Regions from separate parts of the Streptomyces sp. NPDC002309 genome, predicted to be linked through region 2. Evidence: riboswitches for the same ligand, from Rfam matches in the RefSeq annotation. Region 2 holds a riboswitch; each other region holds the start of a gene.
The links. Region 2 has a riboswitch for cyclic di-AMP ahead of ACWCPM_RS03105 (M23 family metallopeptidase). Riboswitches for the same ligand answer to the same signal wherever they lie in the genome.
Positions count from the first base shown of each region.

Region 1 (6,689 bases), on a different contig from region 2:
CCGAGCTGATCCACCGCAAGCGCGAGTCCCTCCCCGCCGAACCCGACCCCTCCGAGGACCTCATCTCGGGCCTCATCCGCGCCTCCGACCACGGTGAGCACCTCACCGAGAACGAGGCGGCCGCGATGGCCTTCATCCTCCTGTTCGCCGGTTTCGAGACGACCGTCAACCTCATCGGCAACGGCACCCTCGCCCTGCTCACCCACCCCGGCCAACGCGCCCGTCTCCAGCAGTCCCTGGCGCGCGGTGAACAGGCCCTGCTGGAGACCGGCGTCGAGGAACTCCTGCGCTACGACGGGCCCGTGGAGCTCGCCACCTGGCGGTTCGCCACCCAGCCGCTCAGCATCGGCGGCCAGGACATCGCGCCGGGCGACCCCGTCCTCGTCGTGCTCGCCGCGGCGGACCGGGATCCGGAGCGGTTCGCCGACCCGGACACCCTCGACCTCGCCCGCCGCGACAACCAGCACCTCGGCTACGGCCACGGCCTCCACTACTGCCTCGGCGCGCCCCTGGCCCGCCTGGAGGGCCGGACCGCGCTCGCCTCCCTGCTGACCCGCCTGCCCGATCTGCGGCTCGCGGTGGACCCGGGTGAACTGAGGTGGCGCGGCGGGCTCATCATGCGAGGACTGCGGACGCTTCCGGTGGAGTTCACACCGGTGCGGGAGAAGTGACGCGCTTTCAACTATGTGATCTCCATGTGATCTGCGCGGCATGAACTTGTGACAAGTGATCGTCTGCCTATACGTTCAGCCATCAGCACGGCCTTTCGGTTTCACCGGCCGCGCAGTTCCCCGCTGTCACGCGAAAGGTCCCCGCATGCTCTCCGGGAACGGTCGTCACCGTCGCCCCCGTCAGGCGCCCGCACTCGTCGTCGCGGCCGGCGTGACCGGCTCCGCCATCGCCCTCCCCCTCCTCGCCGCCACCGGCGCGAGCGCGGCGAGCGGGACGACCTGGGACCGTGTCGCCGAGTGCGAGACCGGCGGCTCCTGGAGCGCCGACACGGGCAACGGCTCCTACGGCGGACTGCAACTCTCCCAGCGGGACTGGGAGGAGCACGGCGGGCTCACCTACGCCGCGAGCGCGGACCAGGCCAGCCGCTCGCAGCAGATCGCCGTCGCCGAGAAGGTCCTCGCGGACCAGGGCGTCGGCGCGTGGGCCACCTGCGGCCCGCGGGTGGGGCTGGACGCCGACTCCGAGTCGGCCACGGTCGACACGGGTGTGGCCGGTGACAAGTCCAGCACGCCGTCCCATCTGATATCTGGCGATTCAGGCGGTCTGTCCAACTCGCTTGGATTGTCCCACTCGTCCAGTGGTGCCCGTTCCGGTGGTTCTCAGGGCGCCGACGCATCCATGGACTCCGCCGGCTCGAAGAACTCCGCGAAGCCGAAAAAATTCGGCGAATCCACCCCGTCCGGTGGTGCCGGCTCCCCGGGTGCCGACGGCTCGGCATCGCCCGGCCCGGGCGAGTCCTCCGGTTTCGGCGAATCCCCCGAATCGGGCGAATCGCCCCTGAGTTCCTCGCCCTCCGGTGTGCCCTCGAGCACTCCGAGCGCATCGGACCTCACCGGCACGGGCCTTCTCGGCGGCGGCAAGCACCGGGGAGGCAGTGCGGACGAGGACGGTGAGCGCGCCGGCGGTTCCTCCGGGCGCCACGCCTCGCGGGACGGCGCCACGTCCCGAGCGGGCGCCGACGGCGCGTACCGGGTCCAGGACGGCGACACCCTCTGGGGCATCGCCGACTCCCTTGGCGTGCAGGGCGGATGGGCCGCGCTGTACGTCGTCAACCAGGACGCCCTCGGCGGCGACCCCGACCACATCGTCCCCGGTCAGTCGCTGGACGTCGGCGCGGAGTCGGCCGGCAAGTAGGGGAGAGCGGGGACGGGAAACGGCCTGGGGGCAGCGGGAGTTCACGTCACACTTCGAGTCGAATGTCCGATTTGGTGAAAGTGTGGGATGAGTCTCAGAAGCCCTGATCGTCTTTGAAATTCGGCCGATCGCCTGTCTACGGTCATGACCGCTCGTCACCACGAGCCCCGGCTGCCGCAACGCCGAGTCCTGCCAGCGGCCACCCGGGAACAGTCGTCGCGTCAAGCGCCGCAGGCAGGAGCGGGGGACCCAAGGTAAGTGCCGTGTCCGGCAGTTGAGGAGACTCAGCGCCGGGACCGGCTCGGGGTGAAGCCGCACCTCCCAGTGAGGTGCGGCCGGGCAACTCAACCGGCCCGAACCCGACAGCTCACCTCGCAGGCGTCGGTGAGGGGATCAACCATGCTGTTTTCCAGCAAGGGCAAGCATCGCGGTGCGTCCAGGACCGTTCGCGCCATCGCCGCCGTCGGTGTCACCGGCGCCGCCGCAGTCGCCGCCCCGCTGATCGCGGCCGGCAGCGCCTCCGCCGCCACGGCCTCCGAGTGGGACGCCGTCGCCCAGTGCGAGTCCGGTGGCAACTGGTCCATCAACACCGGCAACGGCTACCACGGCGGTCTGCAGTTCTCCGCCTCGACCTGGGCCGCGTACGGCGGCACGCAGTTCGCGGGCACGGCCGACCAGGCCTCGAAGGAGCAGCAGATCCAGATCGCCGAGAAGGTGCTCGCCGGTCAGGGCAAGGGTGCCTGGCCGCACTGCGGCACCGGCCTGTCGAACGCCGCCTACACCGGTGGCGGCTCCGCGGCCGGCGATTCGCAGAGCGACGGCACCGAGACGCGCGCCACCGAGGAGCAGCCGGCCTCGCGGTCCGCGGAGCGTCCGGCCGTCGAGGAGACGGTCACCACGCCGACCGGCGACAAGGTGAAGAAGGGTGACGGCGAGTACGAGGTCGTCGAGGGCGACACCCTCAGCACCATCGCCGCCCAGCACGACGTCAAGGGCGGCTGGGAGAAGCTCTTCCGGCTGAACAAGGACGTCGTCGAGAACGCCGACCTCATCTTCCCGGGTCAGCAGCTGCACCTGAAGTAGGACGGCGCCCCCGCTGCTCCGACTCGCGCGGCCTCCCTTCAGGAGGCCCCTGAGGCTCCCGTGAGGGTCACCCCCCGTCCCCACGGGCTCCCCGCCCCGGTGCGTCATCCCCCCGTACGCACCGGGGCGGGGCTTTTCGCGTCCCGCTCGCCCCGCGGCGCACCCCCGTCTTTGTTTCGTTCGGAAACAATTTACTCTCGGTTCCGTCCATCAGAGGGGTGACCGGCTGGCCGATCGCACGGAGCCGGTTAGGCTCGTCTCGCAGAGCCGCCGCGGTCCTGCTCCATCGCGTCACATCCACGAAGGAGATGCTCGTGCCGTCCATCGACGTCGTCGTAGCCCGGGAAATCCTGGACTCCCGAGGCAACCCCACGGTCGAGGTCGAGGTCGGCCTCGACGACGGCAGCACGGGTCGTGCCGCCGTTCCGTCCGGCGCTTCCACCGGCGCCTTCGAGGCCATCGAACTCCGCGACGGCGACCCCAACCGCTACCTCGGCAAGGGCGTCGAGAAGGCCGTCCTGGCCGTCATCGAGCAGATCGGCCCGGAGCTCGTCGGCTACGACGCCACCGAGCAGCGCCTGATCGACCAGGCGATGTTCGACCTGGACGCCACCGACAACAAGGGCTCCCTCGGCGCCAACGCCATCCTCGGCGTCTCGCTCGCCGTCGCCCACGCCGCCTCCGAGGCCAGCGACCTGCCGCTGTTCCGCTACCTGGGCGGCCCCAACGCGCACCTGCTGCCGGTGCCGATGATGAACATCCTGAACGGCGGCTCGCACGCCGACTCCAACGTGGACATCCAGGAGTTCATGATCGCCCCGATCGGCGCGGAGTCCTTCTCCGAGGCCCTGCGCTGGGGCACCGAGGTCTACCACACCCTCAAGAAGGTGCTGAAGGGCAAGGGCCTGTCCACCGGCCTCGGCGACGAGGGCGGCTTCGCCCCGAACCTCGGCTCCAACCGTGAGGCCCTCGACCTCATCCTGGAGGCGATCAAGGAGGCCGGCTACACCCCCGGCGAGCAGATCGCCCTGGCCCTCGACGTGGCCGCGTCCGAGTTCTACAAGGACGGCGTCTACACCTTCGAGGGCAAGGACCGCACGGCCGCCGAGATGACCGAGTACTACGCGGAGCTCGTCGCCGCGTACCCGCTCGTCTCCATCGAGGACCCGCTGTTCGAGGACGACTGGGAGGGCTGGAAGACCATCACCGACAAGCTCGGCGACAAGGTCCAGCTCGTCGGCGACGACCTGTTCGTCACCAACCCGGAGCGCCTGGCCCGCGGCATCGAGGAGGGCGCCGCCAACGCCCTGCTCGTCAAGGTCAACCAGATCGGCTCCCTGACCGAGACCCTGGACGCCGTCGAGCTGGCCCAGCGCAGCGGCTTCAAGTGCATGATGTCGCACCGCTCCGGTGAGACCGAGGACGTCACCATCGCCGACCTCGCCGTCGCCACCAACTGCGGCCAGATCAAGACCGGCGCCCCGGCCCGCTCCGAGCGCGTCGCCAAGTACAACCAGCTGCTGCGCATCGAGGAGATCCTCGACGACGCCGCGGTGTACGCCGGCCGCAGCGCCTTCCCCCGCTTCAAGGGCTGAGTGAAGCCCCTGTAGGAAGCGTCGTACGTACGTCCCCGCACCCGGTCCCGTACCGTGTGCGGGGACGTACGCGCGTGTGCAGCACGCAGACATGGGGAGGCGGGAGCCAGATGGCTGTGAAGGAACGGGACCGTTTCTCCACCGCGACCAGGCTCAGGCTGCTCGGGGAGCAGACCGCGGCCCGTGTCTACCGCTCCCAGACCCGCCGCCAGGCCCGGCGCTCCCGGCTGACCGGCCGCGCGGCGCTGCTCGCCCTCGTCGTCTGCTCCCTGGTCGTCGCGCTCGCCTATCCGATAAGGCAGTACGTCGCCCAGCGCGCCGAGATCGCCGACCTGCGGGAGCAGAAGCGGCAGGCCGAGGCGCGGGTCGAGGAACTGCGCGACCTCAAGGCCCGCTGGCAGGACGACGCGTACGCGGAGCAGCAGATCCGCCGGCGGCTGCACCACGTGATGCCGGGCGAGACGGGCTACGTCGTGATCGACCCGGACGCGGCCCGGCAGTCCCGCACCGACCAGGGCTCGGCCGACCGCCCCTGGTACGCGAACGTCTGGGACGGGGTCGACAAGTCGGACGCCGCCCACCGATGAGCCGGACGCCCGCGCCCGGTGAACGTACAGAGAGACAGGTATGGAAACGCCCCCGCCGCCCACCCCGCGCACCGAGCCCACCGACGCCGACGTGGAGGCCTTCAAGCAGCAGCTCGGGCGGCCACCGCGCGGACTGCGCGCGATCGCGCACCGGTGCCCGTGCGGTCAGCCGGACGTCGTGGAGACGGCCCCCCGGCTGCCCGACGGCACGCCCTTCCCCACGCTGTACTACCTGACGTGTCCGCGGGCCTCGTCGGCCATCGGCACTCTGGAGGCCGAGGGCGTGATGAAGGAGATGACGGCCCGGCTGGAGACCGACCCGGAGCTGGCCGCCGCGTACCGCGCCGCCCACGAGGACTATGTCCGGCGCCGGGACGAGATCGAGGTACTGAAGGACTTCCCGAGCGCAGGCGGCATGCCGGACCGGGTGAAGTGCCTGCATGTGCTCGTCGCGCACAGTCTGGCCGCGGGGCCGGGCGTCAACCCGCTGGGTGACGAGGCGCTGGCGATGCTGCCGGAGTGGTGGCGCAAGGGCGCGTGCGTGACCTCGGCCAACGAGGAGGACGGCACGTGACGCGCGTCGCCGCCGTCGACTGCGGTACGAACTCCATCCGGCTCCTCGTCGCCGACGTGGATCCGGCCACCGGCGAACTGGCCGAACTGGACCGCCGGATGACCATCGTGCGGCTCGGTCAGGGCGTCGACCGCACCGGGCGGCTGGCCCCCGAGGCGCTGGAGCGGACCTTCGCGGCCTGCCGTGACTACGCCGGGATCATCAAGGAGCACGGGGCCGAGCGGGTCCGTTTCGTCGCCACCTCCGCCTCCCGGGACGCGGAGAACCGGGACGAGTTCGTGCGCGGTGTGGTGGACATCCTCGGCGTCGAGCCCGAGGTCGTCACCGGGGACCAGGAGGCCGAGTTCTCCTTCGTCGGCGCGACCAGGGAACTGGCGGGGCGCGCGGAGGTGCACCGGCCCTACCTCGTGGTGGACATCGGCGGCGGCTCGACCGAGTTCGTCGTCGGCGAGGACCACGTCCGCGCGGCCCGCTCGGTCGACGTGGGCTGCGTCCGGATGACCGAGCGCCATCTGGTCATGGGCGGTGCGGTGTCCGACCCGCCGTCCGAGGAGCAGATCGCGGCGATGCGGGCGGACATCGAGGCCGCCCTCGACCTGGCCGAGGAGACGGTGCCGCTGCGCGAGGCCAGGACGCTGGTGGGGCTCGCGGGCTCGGTCACCACGGTCTCGGCGATCGCCCAGGACCTGCCCGAGTACGACTCGGCCCGCATCCACCACTCCAGGATCGGCCGGGACCGGGTCCGCGAGATCACCGAGTGGCTGCTGCACTCCACCCACGCCGAGCGCGCGGCCGTCGCCTCGATGCATCCCGGGCGGGTCGACGTGATCGCCGCGGGAGCCCTGGTGCTGCTTTCGATCATGGACCGGATCGGCGCCGACGAGGTGGTCGTCAGCGAGCACGACATCCTCGACGGCATCGCCTTCCACGCGGCGGGCGACCTGCCGGCGTAGCGCGAGCACGGCACGGGACGGCCCCGGTCCC
Region 1 covers NZ_JBSFCI010000040.1:19,750-26,438, forward strand. The annotation lists gene ACWCPM_RS28070 (cytochrome P450 family protein) at 1-671, shown strand, start outside; gene ACWCPM_RS28075 (transglycosylase family protein) at 817-1,866, shown strand; cyclic di-AMP (ydaO/yuaA leader) riboswitch at 2,083-2,262, shown strand; gene ACWCPM_RS28080 (transglycosylase family protein) at 2,266-2,949, shown strand; gene eno (phosphopyruvate hydratase) at 3,264-4,544, shown strand; gene ACWCPM_RS28090 (FtsB family cell division protein) at 4,655-5,131, shown strand; gene ACWCPM_RS28095 (DUF501 domain-containing protein) at 5,172-5,705, shown strand; gene ACWCPM_RS28100 (Ppx/GppA phosphatase family protein) at 5,702-6,658, shown strand.
Region 1: it holds a riboswitch for cyclic di-AMP, as region 2 does, so the genes downstream of both, ACWCPM_RS28080 (transglycosylase family protein) here and ACWCPM_RS03105 (M23 family metallopeptidase) in region 2, are expected to answer to the same signal.

Region 2 (6,689 bases):
TCGACCGGCGCCCGGAGCTGGGTGTCGCCGTGCAAACGGCGGACGGGGCCGTGGTGCGCGGGCGGGTGCTGGTGAACTGTGCCGGGCTCCATTGCGACGAGGTCGCACGGATGACGGGCGACGACCCCGGTATGCGGATCATCCCGTTCCGGGGGGAGTACTACGAACTGGCGCGGCCCGAGATGGTGCACGGTCTGGTCTATCCGGTCCCCGACCCGGCGTTCCCGTTCCTCGGCGTGCACCTCACACGCGGCATCGACGGCGGCGTCCACGTCGGCCCCAACGCCGTCCCCGCGCTCGCCCGCGAGGGCTACGAGCGGGGTGTGGTCAGGCCCCGTGAGCTGGCCCGGACGCTGGCCTGGCCCGGCGCCTGGCGGATAGCGGGCCGGCACTGGCGCTACGGGGGCGGGGAGCTGTGGCGGTCGCTGTCCAAGGCCGCGTTCACCCGGGCGGTGCGGCGACTGCTGCCCGCGGTGACGGAGGAGGACCTGGTCCCCTCGGAGGCAGGGGTACGGGCCCAGGCGGTGCTCCGGGACGGCACGCTGGTGGACGACTTCCTCATCCGCGAGGGCGCCCGCGCGGTCCACGTCCTGAACGCCCCGTCCCCCGCGGCGACGGCGTCCCTGCCGATCGGCAGGGAGGTGGCCCGCCGCGCACTGGACGCGCTGGGCCGCACGTGACCGCCGCGCCCATCCCCGGCGCCCCCGTCCCCGTCCCCGGCGAGCCCGGCCGGCCCCCGGCGGCTCCCCGCACACCCACACGCCCGTGCCGCGCCCCGCCCCGGGCTCCTGCCGCGCTCAACACCGCCGAGCCCCGTCCCGACCGGCACCCCAGCCACGCACACGCCACCGCGCCCCGCCCTGTCCCTCACCCACGCCCACACGCCACCCCGCCCCGCCCCGCGCCGGGCTCCTGCCGCGCTCGCGTCGCCGCGCCCCGACCCGCGCCCCAGCCACGCACACGCCACCGCGTAGCGCCTCGTCCCACACCCACACCCCAGCCACACCCACACGCCGCCCCGCCCCACACCCCAACCACGCTCACACCGCCGCGCCGCGTCACCCATGGCGCCCCAGCCACGCTCGCACCACAAGCGCAAGGGGTGTCACGCGCGTCACGAGCGTCATGAGCATCACGAACCCACCCACCCCGGACCCCGTAAAATCGACCCCACTGTGTCTGACTCGCCGAACACCCCCGAAGCCCTTCACCCCGCACCCGCCGCCCTCGCCCCGCGGGTGCGGGTCCAGGGTGAGCCGCGTTTTCCCGACGGCCCCCAGGCGGACCCCGCCGGCTCGCACTTCGAGCGGCGGATCCGAAGTTTCCAGCCGCGCCGGAGCCGGGTGACCTCGGGGCAGGCGGACGCGCTGCAGCGGCTGTGGCACCAGTGGGGGCTGGACATCGACGGCTCGAGGGTCCTCCACCTCGCCGACCTGTTCGGCAACGACAACCCCGTCGTGCTGGAGATCGGCTTCGGCATGGGCGAGGCCACCGCCCGGATGGCCGCCGCCGACCCGGACACCAACATCCTCGCCGTGGACGTCCACACCCCCGGCCAGGGCAATCTGCTCAACCTCGCCGACCAGAGCGGCATCGGCAACGTCCGGGTGGCCAACGGCGACGCGATCATCCTGCTGCGCGAGATGATCGCCCCGGACTCCCTCGACGGGCTGCGCGTCTTCTTCCCGGACCCCTGGCCGAAGAAGCGGCACCACAAGCGGCGTCTGATCCAGCCGGACTTCCTCACTCTCGCCGCGACCCGCCTGAAGCCGGGCGCGCTCGTGCACTGCGCGACGGACTGGGAGCCGTACGCCGAGGTGATGCTGGAGGTGCTCACCGCGCACTCCGGCTTCGCGAACACCCGGCCCGGCGGCGGTTTCGCGCCACGCCCCGACTTCCGCCCCCGTACCCGTTTCGAGGGGCAGGGGCTGGAGAAGGGTCATGTCGTGAACGACCTGCTCTTCCGCCGCGCGGCACCCACAGGTCAGCGGTAAATCCCTCCCTCGTTCGCCTCTCCGCTCGTTAGGGTCGATGCCGTGGCGATCAGTTCCCCGTACCCGACGAACCCCGGCATCCCCGCCGGCGGCACCCTGCGGCACGCGCACTGGTGGCACAAGCGGTGGGTGCGGTACGGCGCGCTGATCACCCTGCTCGCCCTGTCGGGCCTGGTGATCCTCGCTCTGGTCCGCGAACAGACCGGCACCCAGGGCTTCCTGGTCGGTCTCGGCCTCGCGGTCCTGCCCGTGCCGCTGCTGATAGCCGCCTTCCGCTGGCTGGACCGGGTCGAGCCCGGCCCCTGGCGGAACCTGCTGTTCGCCTTCTCATGGGGCGCCTGCGCGGCCGCGCTGATAGCCATCATCGCGAACAGCTTCGCGACCCGGTGGATAGCGACCGCCACCGCCGATCCGACCAGCGCGGACACCTGGGGCGCCACGCTCGTGGCCCCGGTCGTCGAGGAGTCCGCGAAGGCGGCCGCGATCCTGCTGCTCTTCCTGTTCCGGCGCAGGCACTTCACCGGAATCCTCGACGGCGTCGTCATAGCCGGCGTCACCGCCACCGGCTTCGCCTTCACCGAGAACATCCTCTACCTGGGCACCGCCTTCGGCACCGACCAGCTGGCCGGCGACAGCGGGATCTCCTCCGTGACGGCCGCGACCTTCTTCGTGCGGGTCATCATGTCCCCGTTCGCACACCCCCTGTTCACCGTGCTCACCGGCATCGGCTTCGGCATCGCCGCGCTCGCCGGGGAGCGCCAGCGGCTGCGCCGCGTCCTGCTGCCCCCGGCCGGGCTGCTGCTCGCGATGGGCATGCACGCCTTCTGGAACGGCTCGGCGACCTTCGGCGACTACGGATTCTTCGCGGTGTACGGCGGCTTCATGGTCCCCGCGTTCGGTTTGCTGACCTGGCTGGTGATCTGGACGCGGCAGCGCGAACTGCGGACCGTGCGCGAGGAACTCCCGGCCTATGTCGTGGCCGGCTGGCTCTCACCGCCGCAGCCGTTCGCCCTCGGCTCGATGCGGGCGCGCCGACTGGCCCGCCAGTACGCCGGGCACCATCTCGGCAAGCCTGCGGCCCGCGCGGTCGCGCGGTACGAGGCCTACGCCACGTCCCTGGCCTTCCTCCGGCGCCGGGGCCGTCTGGGCCGGGCCCGCGCGGACTTCGTCGTACGGGAACGCGAGTTGCTCCAGGAGCTGTGGAACCGCCGGGAGATCGCCGGCCCGGCCCTGGAGTACGCGGCGCGGGCGACCGCGCCGCCGATGCCCGTGCCGATGCCGCCGGTCCACGGCTGGGCGCCGGTGTACGGGCCCGCGGCGCCCTACCCGGCGTACAACCCGTACCGGTCGTAGCACGAGCAGGGCGCGAAACGGGTCCGGACAAGCGAAAACCGGCAGTCCTGACGTCGGGGGGTTGCCGTCAGGACCGCCGGGGTTCGCGAGAGACCCGTGCCGGGATTCTCAGGGGTTGAGGCCCTTGCTCTGCAGCCAGGCCAGCGGGTCGATGCCACCGCCCCCGGTGTGCACCTCCATGTGCAGGTGCGCGCCGGTCACGTTGCCCGTGGCGCCCACGCGGCCGATCACATCGCCGGTGGCGACCTTCTGGCCGACGCTGACGCCGATCGACGACTGGTGGGCGTACCAGATCTCGGTGCCGTCGTCGAGGGTCAGCACGGTCTTGTAGCCGTACGAGCCGTTCCAGCCGGCCTCGGTGATGGTGCCGCTGTGGACGGCCTTGAGCGGGGTGCCGGTCGGCGCGGCGAAGTCGAGTCCGGTGTGGTAGCCGGAGGACCACAGGGCGCCGGCCTGACCGAAGGTGGAGGTGAGGGTGTACGAGGAGGTCGGCAGCGTGAACTGCTTTGCCAGCGCGGCGAGCCGCTCGGCCTCGGCCTTCTGACGGGCCTCCTCCTCGGCCTTCGCCTTGGCGGCGGCGGCCTTCTCCTTGGCCTCCTCCTCCGCCTTGGCGGCGGCATCGGCGGCGGCCTTCTCGGCGGCGGCCACGGCCTCGGCGACGGCCTTGCTCTCGACCTGCTCCTGCTGCTGCTCGGCCTGCGCGATGATGCGGGCGCGCAGCGTCTCACCGGCGTCGGTGGTGCCCTCAGCGGTGTCCACGGTGGCCGTGGCGAGGCTGCTGAGGGGGGCGGTCGCGGTCTTGGTGCCGGCGGAGTCGGCGCTGTCGTCGGAGATCAGCGAGCCGACGTTGGGAAGGTCGGGCATCGAGATCGACACCGGCGGCTTGCCGGTGTTCGCGCTCGCCATGCCGCCCGCGCCGACCGCCGCTATGACACCGACGCCGAGGACGGTGGAGCTGCGGGCGAGCCCGCCGCCGCGCTGCTTGCCGACACGGTGCCGGCCGCGCACGGGACGGAGGGTCTCCGCGCTGGGATTCCACTCCTCCCACGGGCCCTCGTCGGTGCGCGGCGCGCCGTAGACGAATGTGTCGGTGCCGTCGGCGGTGCGCTGTTCCGGCACGAACGGGGCCTGTGGGGCAGGCCGATTGGACGCCACGTGGGCGTACTCCTTTCCTTCCTTCTCGCCTACCGGGTTAGCTGACGGGTTCGGAGCAGGAAGGTCTCCTACGCGCGTATACCAGCCGTACCGCTACGGCGGCATACACCCGATTCACCCCAATGTGATGGTTCCCCGGTTCCCTTGTGCGGCCGGTGAGGGCCTCGCGCGGGATTCGGCGCGTGCGCACGGAGCCGCCTCTTGTGACGGCTGGGACGACCGCGCTGCGTTATCGGACGTTAATAGAACCGGGGCATGATTTCCAAGCTGTTCCACTTGATCATTAACGCTTTCTGTCGGGACGTACGGGTTCATGAGCGGCGAAAATCGGGCGAGTTGACCGCCACCCGGAGCGATCTCCACATCTGACGGTGTATCAGTTGTTATGCGGAGGGCTCCCGCCCGATCACCCCGGGTGACACTCGCCGTCGGGCCGCCGGACCGCGAGCAGCGCCATGTCGTCGGTGGTGCCCCCACCGCAGTGCCGGTGCACCTCTTCGGTCACCGCGCTCAGGAGGCTGCCGGGGCCGCGGAAGGTCCGGCCGGCCAGCCGGGCCACCGGATCGTAGAAGACGCCCCGCGCGTCGCGCGCCTCGGTCAGGCCGTCGGTGTACAGCAGCAGCGTCGCCCCGCCCGGGAACGGGGTCTCCTCCGCACAGGCCGGCCACGAGCCCAACTCACCCATCCCCAGCGGCAGTGCCGGGTCGCGGGCGGGCAGAGGGCGCACGGTGCCGTCGGCGTACAGCATCAGCGGCGGCGGATGGCCCCGGTTGAGGATCCGTACGACGCCGTCGTCGTGCGGGATCTCGGCGAGCACGGCGGTGGTGAACCCCTCGACGGCATCGATCCCGCCCCGGCGGGTGTCCTCGCGGGCCAGCGCCCTCTCCAGCCGCCCCGCGACCGCCTCCAGCGTCGGCTCCTGCTCGGCGGCCTCCCGGAACGCCCCGATGACCACCGCGACCGCCGCGACCGCTCCCATGCCCTTGCCCCGCACGTCCCCCACCACCAGTCGCAGTCCGTACCGGCTGTCCTGCACCGCGTAGAGGTCACCGCCGATGAAGGCGTCCGCCTGAGCGGCCTGGTAGCGCGCGGCGATCTCGAACCCGCCGATCCGCTCCATCGGCTCCGGCACCACCGCCAGTTGGGCGGCCTCGGCGATCTCCCAGGCCGAGTCGAGGCGGGCGTGACTGCGCCGGACGAGCACGTTGACCACCACGGCGAGTCCGGCGACCGTGGCCACGGTGATCAGCTCGGTGAACGGTTCGACCTCCATCAGGGTGCCGTACCAGCTCTGCAGCCCCAGGACCATGGCGACGGCTCCGACGCCGGTCAGGATCGTGGCGCGGCGGGAGAGGAGCGGAGCGGCGACCAGCGGGGCGGCCGTGAAGAGGGGGGCTCCGGTGAAGCCGCGGGGCGTGAAGTAGTCGTAGCAGCCACCGACGACGAGCAGCAGGGCGGGCAGGACGCGGACGAAGGCGCGGGCACGGGAGATCCGCCGTTCCTCCGGGGGCGGGACGGGCGGCTCGGGCGGCACCGGTCGCGCGAAGGTGGGGGCGTCGGTGGGGGTGTCGCGCCGACGGCCACGGGCGGCTTCGGAGGCCGGGTCGCGGGGAGTCCGGTCGCCGGGACCGGGGTTCGGCCGCTCTCCGTCCGCCTCCGCAGGCCGCACTGTCGTCTCCCGTTACTCAGGTCACCGCACCCGTCCAGAGTTCCTGGAGTACGCGGGCGGGACCAGCCGGACGGGCCGACCGGATGACGGACGCGGGCCCGCGGGGGATGCCCGGAAACGACTCGGGGCCGGAATCCACGATCTGGATTCCGGCCCCGGGCCTTCAGTAGCGGGGACAGGATTTGAACCTGCGACCTCTGGGTTATGAGCCCAGCGAGCTACCGAGCTGCTCCACCCCGCGTCGTTAAGACCAGTGTACGCCATGCGCGCGACGTTCCGCGCCAGGGTTTCTCCCGCCTCCGCTCTCGGCGACGCCGAGGCCTTCCGTGACCCGTACCGACGTCGCGGTCACCGGCCTCTCCCCGGTGGACCGCGACCTCGGCCCTCCCCGACCGGTGACCGCGACCCGGCCCTCCCCGACCGGTGACCGCGACCCGGCCCTCCCCGACCGGTGACAGGCGCCGGCCAGGACCGACCCGCCCCCGCCGCCCGGACCTGGCCTTCCCGCGCCGGCCACG
Region 2 covers NZ_JBSFCI010000003.1:14,118-20,806, forward strand. The annotation lists gene lhgO (L-2-hydroxyglutarate oxidase) at 1-680, shown strand, start outside; gene trmB (tRNA (guanosine(46)-N7)-methyltransferase TrmB) at 1,176-1,994, shown strand; gene ACWCPM_RS03100 (PrsW family intramembrane metalloprotease) at 2,037-3,347, shown strand; gene ACWCPM_RS03105 (M23 family metallopeptidase) at 3,456-4,502, opposite strand; cyclic di-AMP (ydaO/yuaA leader) riboswitch at 4,514-4,693, opposite strand; gene ACWCPM_RS03110 (PP2C family protein-serine/threonine phosphatase) at 4,909-6,171, opposite strand; tRNA gene ACWCPM_RS03115 (tRNA-Met) at 6,339-6,412, opposite strand; gene ACWCPM_RS03120 (hypothetical protein) at 6,498-6,626, shown strand.

Region 3 (6,689 bases), on a different contig from region 2:
GACCCGACACGCAGCCGGGCCCCCTCCGCCACGCCCACCTCGACCGTGAAGCGGTCGCCTCCGAGGGGTCCGCTCATCGCGCCGACCAGCATCACGTGGGCCTCCCCGGCGCTCCCCCGGGTCCGGCGCGGCGCCAGCGGCCCCTCCCCCGCCAGTACCGGCAGCGCCGTACCGCCGCGTCCGTCGGCGCGGGCGACGATCCGGGCGGTGGCGCGTACTCCGGTCGCCGTCGCGCTCATGCCGTCCACGCGGCGAGCCGCCCGCGCACCCACTCGGCCACGTCCCGCACGCCGTTGTCGGAACGCAGCGACTGGAACACGACGGGCAGTTCGGCGCGCTGAGCCTTCGCGTCCGCGGCCATCCGGGCCAGGTCGGAGCCGACGTACGGGGCGAGGTCGGTCTTGTTGACGACGAGCAGGTCGGCGGTGGTGACCCCGGGGCCGCCCTTGCGCGGGATGTCGTCGCCTCCGGCCACGTCGATCACGAAGACCTGCGCGTCGACGAGGCCCTTGGAGAAGGTGGCGGTGAGATTGTCCCCACCGGACTCGACCAGGACCAGGTCGAGCGCCCCGACCTCGTCCTCCAGGTCCTCCACCGCTTCGAGATTGGCGGAGATGTCGTCCCGGATGGCCGTGTGCGGACAGGCCCCCGTTTCCACGGCGGTGATCCGCTCCGGTGGCAGCACGGCTTCCCGCAGCAGGAACTCGGCGTCCTCGCGGGTGTAGATGTCGTTCGTGACGACGGCGAGGGAGACCTCGTCACGCAGCGCGCGGCAGAGCGCGGCGACGGTCGCGGTCTTCCCTGATCCGACAGGGCCGCCGAGCCCGATCCGCAGGGCCCGCCGGCGCCCGTCGGGCCGCCGGGCGTCGGCGCTGACGGCGGCGGGGCCGTGGTGGGTGTGATCAAGGTGCATGACACAAGCTCCTTCTGTAGCTACTTGGCTCGTCAGCGCCTCAGCGCCCTGGCGCCCTGGCGCCCTGGCGCCCTGGCGCCCTGGCGCCCCGGCAACTTGGCTCCCCGGCAACTTGGCGGCTCGGCAACTCGGCGATTCGGCGCCTCAGTGACTCGGTACCTCAGTGACTTGGCGCCTCGGTGACTTGGCGCCTCGGTGACTTGGTGCCTCAGCGCCTTCTGCGGCCGGCCCGGCGGAACCCTCACGAGGCGAACAACCGCACCGGCCTGCCCGCGTGTACCTGCGCCCCGATCTCCAGCAGCGGCGCCGATCCGGCGGGCAGCGCGTCGACCCCCTCCTCGTCGACCTCCCGGGCCGCCTCCTCCGCCCGCGCCGCGACCCGGTCGACCTCCGGCGCCAGCCGGGCCAGCACCCCGGTCGCCTCGAACGGATCCAGGCTCAGCAGCCGCACCGTCGCACCGGCCGGCCCGCTCACGCAGTCGTACGCCGCGCAGTGGGCCGCGTCGAGGGCCCCGAGCCCCGCCGCCCGCGCCACCAGCCCCAGCACCACCGGCTGGTGCGCCCCCTTGGGGAACGTCCGTGCCACGGCCTCCAGCTCGTCGGACGGCCAGGTGGCGCGCGCGGCGCGCAGCAACTGCCGTCCCAGCCTGCGCGCCGCGAGCCGCAGCGCCGGAGACGGTGCGCGCGCGTCGGCGGCACCGTCCAGTTCCTCGGGATCGGCACCGAGCGCCGCCGCGGCGGCGAGGGACGCCGACACCAGCCCCGTCGTGTGCAACCGGCCCCGGCAGAACTCCTCCAGGCTCGCCGCACCCGTGACCCGGCCCGCCTCGACCGCGGCCTCGGCCCCGCCGGAGTGCGCGTGCCCCCCGGCGGGGAAGCGGCCGTCGGCCAGCAGGAGCAGAGCCGCCCGTGACATCGCAGCTCCCGTCTCAGAAGAGGAAGTAGCGCTGGGCCATGGGCAGTTCGGCGGCCGGTTCCGCCTCGACCAGCTCACCGTCGATCCGCACGGCGAAGCTGTCGGGGTCGATGCGCACCTCGGGCCGGGCGTCGTTCTCCCGCATGTCGGCCTTGGTCACCCCGCGGGTCGAGTCGATGGCGGCGAACCGCTTGCCGAGCCCGAGCCGCTCCGGCAGCCCGTCCTCGACGGCCGCCGGAGCCACGAAGTTGACCGAGTTGGCGGCCGGTGCCCGCCCGATCGCTCCGTACATGGGCCGGGGCAGGATCGGCTGCGGAGTCGGGATCGAGGCGTTGGCGTCGCCCATCTGCGCGTACGCGATCTGCCCGCCCTTGATGACGAGGAGCGGCTTGACGCCGAAGAACGCCGGTTCCCAGAGCACGAGGTCGGCGAGTTTCCCGGTCTCCACCGAGCCGACCTCCCGCGCCAGTCCTTGCGCCAGCGCGGGGTTGATCGTGTATTTGGCGACATAGCGACGCACTCGGTGGTTGTCCGCCCGTCCGTCACCGGGCAGCGCGCCGCGCCGCCGCTTCATCACGTGCGCGGTCTGCCAGGTCCGCAGCACGACCTCACCGACCCGCCCCATGGCCTGCGAGTCCGACGAGATGATCGAGATCGCGCCCAGGTCGTGCAGTATGTCCTCCGCCCCGATGGTGGACGGCCGGATCCGGGACTCCGCGAAGGCCAGGTCCTCGGGCACCGCCGGGTTGAGGTGGTGGCACACCATCAGCATGTCGAGGTGTTCCTCGGTGGTGTTGACGGTGAACGGCCGAGTCGGGTTCGTGGAACTCGGCAGCACGTACGGCTCGGAGACCACGCTCATGATGTCGGGCGCGTGCCCTCCCCCGGCGCCCTCGGTGTGGTAGGCGTGGATGCCTCGCCCGGCGATCGCGGCCAGCGTGTCGCCGACGAACCCGGCCTCGTTCAGGGTGTCGGTGTGGATGGCGACCTGGATGCCGGTGCGTTCGGCGACGGTCAGCGCGGCGTCGATCACGGCCGGTGTGGAGCCCCAGTCCTCGTGCAGCTTCAGGCCGAGGGCGCCGCCGCGGATCTGCGAGAGCATCGCCTCGTGGGAGACGGTGTTGCCCTTGCCGAGGAAGCCGATGTTGAGCGGGTACTGCTCCATCGCCTCCAGCATCCGCGCCAGATGCCACGGGCCGGGCGTGACAGTGGTCGCCTTGGAGCCCTCGGCGGGCCCGGTGCCGCCGCCGACGAGGGTCGTGATGCCCGACGCCAGCGCCTCGTCGGCGATCTGCGGGCAGATGAAGTGGACATGGGCGTCGATGGCCCCGGCGGTCAGGACGCGCCCGTTGCCGGCGATGACCTCGGTCTCCGGTCCGACGACCAGGTCCGGATGCACCCCGTCCATGGTGTCGGGGTTACCTGCCTTGCCGATCCCGGTGATCCGGCCGTCGCGCATACCGACGTCGGCCTTGACGATCCCCCAGTGATCGACGATCACGGCTCCCGTGATGACGGTGTCGGGCGTGCCGTCCGCGCGCGTGGCACGCGACTGCCCCATCGACTCGCGGATGACCTTGCCACCGCCGAACACCGCCTCGTCGCCGGCGCGTCCGGGTCCGCCGCTACGGTCCTCCTCGATCTCGATGAGCAGATCGGTGTCGGCCAGCCGGATGCGGTCACCGGTCGTCGGGCCGAAGAGGTCGGCATAGGCGGTACGCGAGATCTCAGGCATCGAGGGCACCTCCGGTCTCCCCGCGCAGCCCGGGCACCACGCGGGCGCCGGCGAGCGGGACGAGTTCGACGTCGACGGGGATGCCGGGCTCGAAGCGCACGGCCGTCCCGGCGGCGACGTTGAGCCGCTTGCCGCGCGCCGCGGCGCGGTCGAACTCCAGGCCGGGGTTGGCCTCGGCGAAGTGGTAGTGCGAGCCGACCTGGACGGGGCGGTCCGCGGTGTTGAGCACGCTGAGGCGGGTGACCTCGCGCCCCAGGTTGTAGACGATCGGACCGTCGGCGAAGAGGATCTCTCCGGGGATCATCGAGGCCCCCTCACACGATCGGGTCGTGGACGGTGACGAGTTTGGTGCCGTCCGGGAAGGTCGCCTCGACCTGCACGTCGTGGATCATCTCGGCGATGCCCTCCATGACGTCGTCCCGGGTGAGCAGCTCGCGCCCCGAAGCCATCAGTTCGGCGACCGTACGGCCGTCCCGCGCGCCTTCGAGGAGGTGCGAGGTGATGAGGGCGACGGCCTCGGGGTGATTCAGCTTCAGGCCCCGGGCGCGGCGCTTCTCCGCCACGTCGGCCGCCACGTGGATGAGCAGCCTCTCCTGCTCGTGCGGGGTCAGTTGCACGTCCCACCTCACCTCCTCGCGCCGGGCCGTGCGGGGCCCGGCTGCCGCACCCACCGGCGAAGACCCTGGTGGCGTGGAGCGGCAGGCTAGTTGGCACGAGTTTCGTGCACGTTAACCAAGTTGTGATCCGCGTGTCGCGGCGCCCTTGGCCAAGGCCGTCGACCGTCAGGCTCACCCGGGCGCGGCAAGCGCCCGGCCGAGGGGCGTCGCAGGAGGACCGTGCGCCCGGCCGAGGGGCGTCGCAGGAGGACCGTGCGCCCTACCGAGGGCGTCGCGCAGGACCGTGCGCCCCAGTGGCGCGGGTCGTCGCGCAGGACCGTGCGCCCCACGGGCGCGGGTCGTCGTCCCACCGCGCTCCGACAGGTGCGGCAGTGCTGATCCACCCGTCGTCGACGCGGTTCGCCGGGCGTCATGACAGAGCGTGCGCACGGGAGTTGAAACGGACCAAAAGGGGTACCGCCGTCCGGATGACCTTCACCTCCCTTTCCGGGGCCCTTGCGGTTGCGCAACGCGAGCTGCCTCGGGGCGGAATGAGACGTTCCCTCGCTGGTCCGGGGTGGCGTGGCACCCTTGACACCCGTTCGCACAAGGGGCTGTCCACCCGAACGGGTGAGTGGTGAGTAACGCCACAAATTCCCGGTTGCGTTGGGATTTTCGCACTTCGGTGAGTCAAGATCCCTGACTGACGACAAGACCCCGCCGCCGCGGCGGGGCGATCCGGGCGGACGCCGAGTCCTGCCGCCGTCCGGATGACCGGTCGACAGGAGTGGATCGGCAGGAGTGGAGGACCCGAGCACGACGGGTCGCCGGAGACCAGTCTCCGAGTGTCCCTTGGGGTGAAGCCGTAGCAACGCGGCCGGGCAACTTCGCCAGCCCGAATCCGACAGGTCATCCTTCACAGGCGGCTGACGAAGGGTTGCGCATGACCGCGCTCAATCGTGTCCCGTCGCTGATGGTCCGTGCCGGTACGGCCTCGGCCCTCACCCTCGCCGCGGTGGGCGGCTCCGTCGTGGCTCCGGGGTTCGCCTCGGAGGCAGTGGCCGCCACGCCGGCCACGAAGGCACTCCAGATCGCCGCCTCGAAGAAGGGCTCCCCTTACCGGTGGGGCGCCACCGGGCCGCGCAGGTTCGACTGCTCCGGGCTGACGCTCTACTCGTTCAAGAAGGCGGGCAAGAAGCTGCCCCGCACGGCCGCCCAGCAGTACAACAAGACCCGCCACATCGGCGCCAAGAGCCGCAAGGCCGGTGACCTCGTGTTCTTCCACTCGGGATCGAACGTCTACCACGTGGGGATCTACGCCGGGAAGGGGAAGATCTGGCACGCGCCGAAGACCGGTGACGTGGTGAGGCTCCAGAAGATCTGGACCAAGAGCGTCTGGTACGGCCGGGTCAAGTGATCCCCGGGTGGCGGTGGCGGCGCCCGGAGGGGACGCCGCCGCCCCGCCCGTGACGCGGGCTCGGACGGCCAGGACACCAGGTCGCGCCGAGAGACGTCGGCGCGGCGCCCGCGACGCCCCGGGGCCGGTGCGAGGCGCTGCGCGGGCGGCGCGGGCGGGTCGGCCCCGGGTCGGGGCTCCGGCAGGAAGCCGTACGAGGCCGTCTTACGGCCCCGTACGGCCGACGGAGCCCGGAGGGAGAGGTGCGCCGCCGGTCGAGTGCGGAGCCCGGGACGGCACGGGACCGAGGCCACCGGCTCGACGTGGAGCCCGGGACGCTACTGGGACGGCAGCGGCACGGCGCCGGGGCCGTCGTTCGATGGCGGGCGCGGTGTGGCCCGCGTCCGGTGGGCGGGGCGCCCCGGCGGCTGACGCGTTCCGCGCCCTCGTGCGGGGCTCCGCCGCCCGAACCGGACAGCCCACGCCCGGGTCCACCCCCTCCATCGCCCGTGGCGCCTCGGCCGACCTGTGCGGGACCTCCCGGGGGCCTGCCGGTACGGGGTCGAGTCCACGCCGTAGCCGGCACGGCGCGTAGGCCGGGGAGGAGTCTCGGGCACCCGGCGCCGCTCGTCGGCGCGTCCGGCACATCCGCCCGGCCGGGCACCGCACGCCCACCCGGTCCCGACGTCCACGGACCACCTCGCCACCCCCGCGGCGCCCACCACCGCCAGACCGCGGGCCGACCACCCGCCCGACCGCGGCGCCCACCAACCGCCAGACATGCGCTGCGGCCCCGCCCTCGGACGCGCTACGGCTCCTGCGGGCCCGCCAGGCGGACCGGGCGGGCCGGGCGGACCGGTACCGTCCAGGGAAGCTCGATGGAGACCGTCTTGCCGCCCTCGCGGGTCGGGCGGACTCTGAGACGGCCGCCGCACTCGGCCGCGAGCCAGCGGATGATGACCATGCCGCGGCCGTTGTCCTGCTGGACGGCGGCCGGGAGCCTTTTGGGGAAGCGTGGGTGACTGTCGGTCACCCCGATGCGGAGCTGCTCGTCGCGGTCGAGCCGCATCGCGACCGTGAAGGTGGGTGACTGACCGAAGGTGTGCTGGACGGCGTTGGTGGCGAGTTCGGAG
Region 3 covers NZ_JBSFCI010000009.1:99,359-106,047, reverse strand. The annotation lists gene ACWCPM_RS10520 (urease accessory protein UreD) at 1-239, opposite strand, end outside; gene ureG (urease accessory protein UreG) at 236-913, opposite strand; gene ACWCPM_RS10510 (urease accessory protein UreF) at 1,155-1,829, opposite strand; gene ACWCPM_RS10505 (urease subunit alpha) at 1,843-3,564, opposite strand; gene ACWCPM_RS10500 (urease subunit beta) at 3,557-3,868, opposite strand; gene ACWCPM_RS10495 (urease subunit gamma) at 3,879-4,181, opposite strand; cyclic di-AMP (ydaO/yuaA leader) riboswitch at 4,911-5,100, shown strand; gene ACWCPM_RS10490 (C40 family peptidase) at 5,104-5,577, shown strand; gene ACWCPM_RS10485 (ATP-binding protein) at 6,365-6,689, opposite strand, start outside.
Region 3: it holds a riboswitch for cyclic di-AMP, as region 2 does, so the genes downstream of both, ACWCPM_RS10490 (C40 family peptidase) here and ACWCPM_RS03105 (M23 family metallopeptidase) in region 2, are expected to answer to the same signal.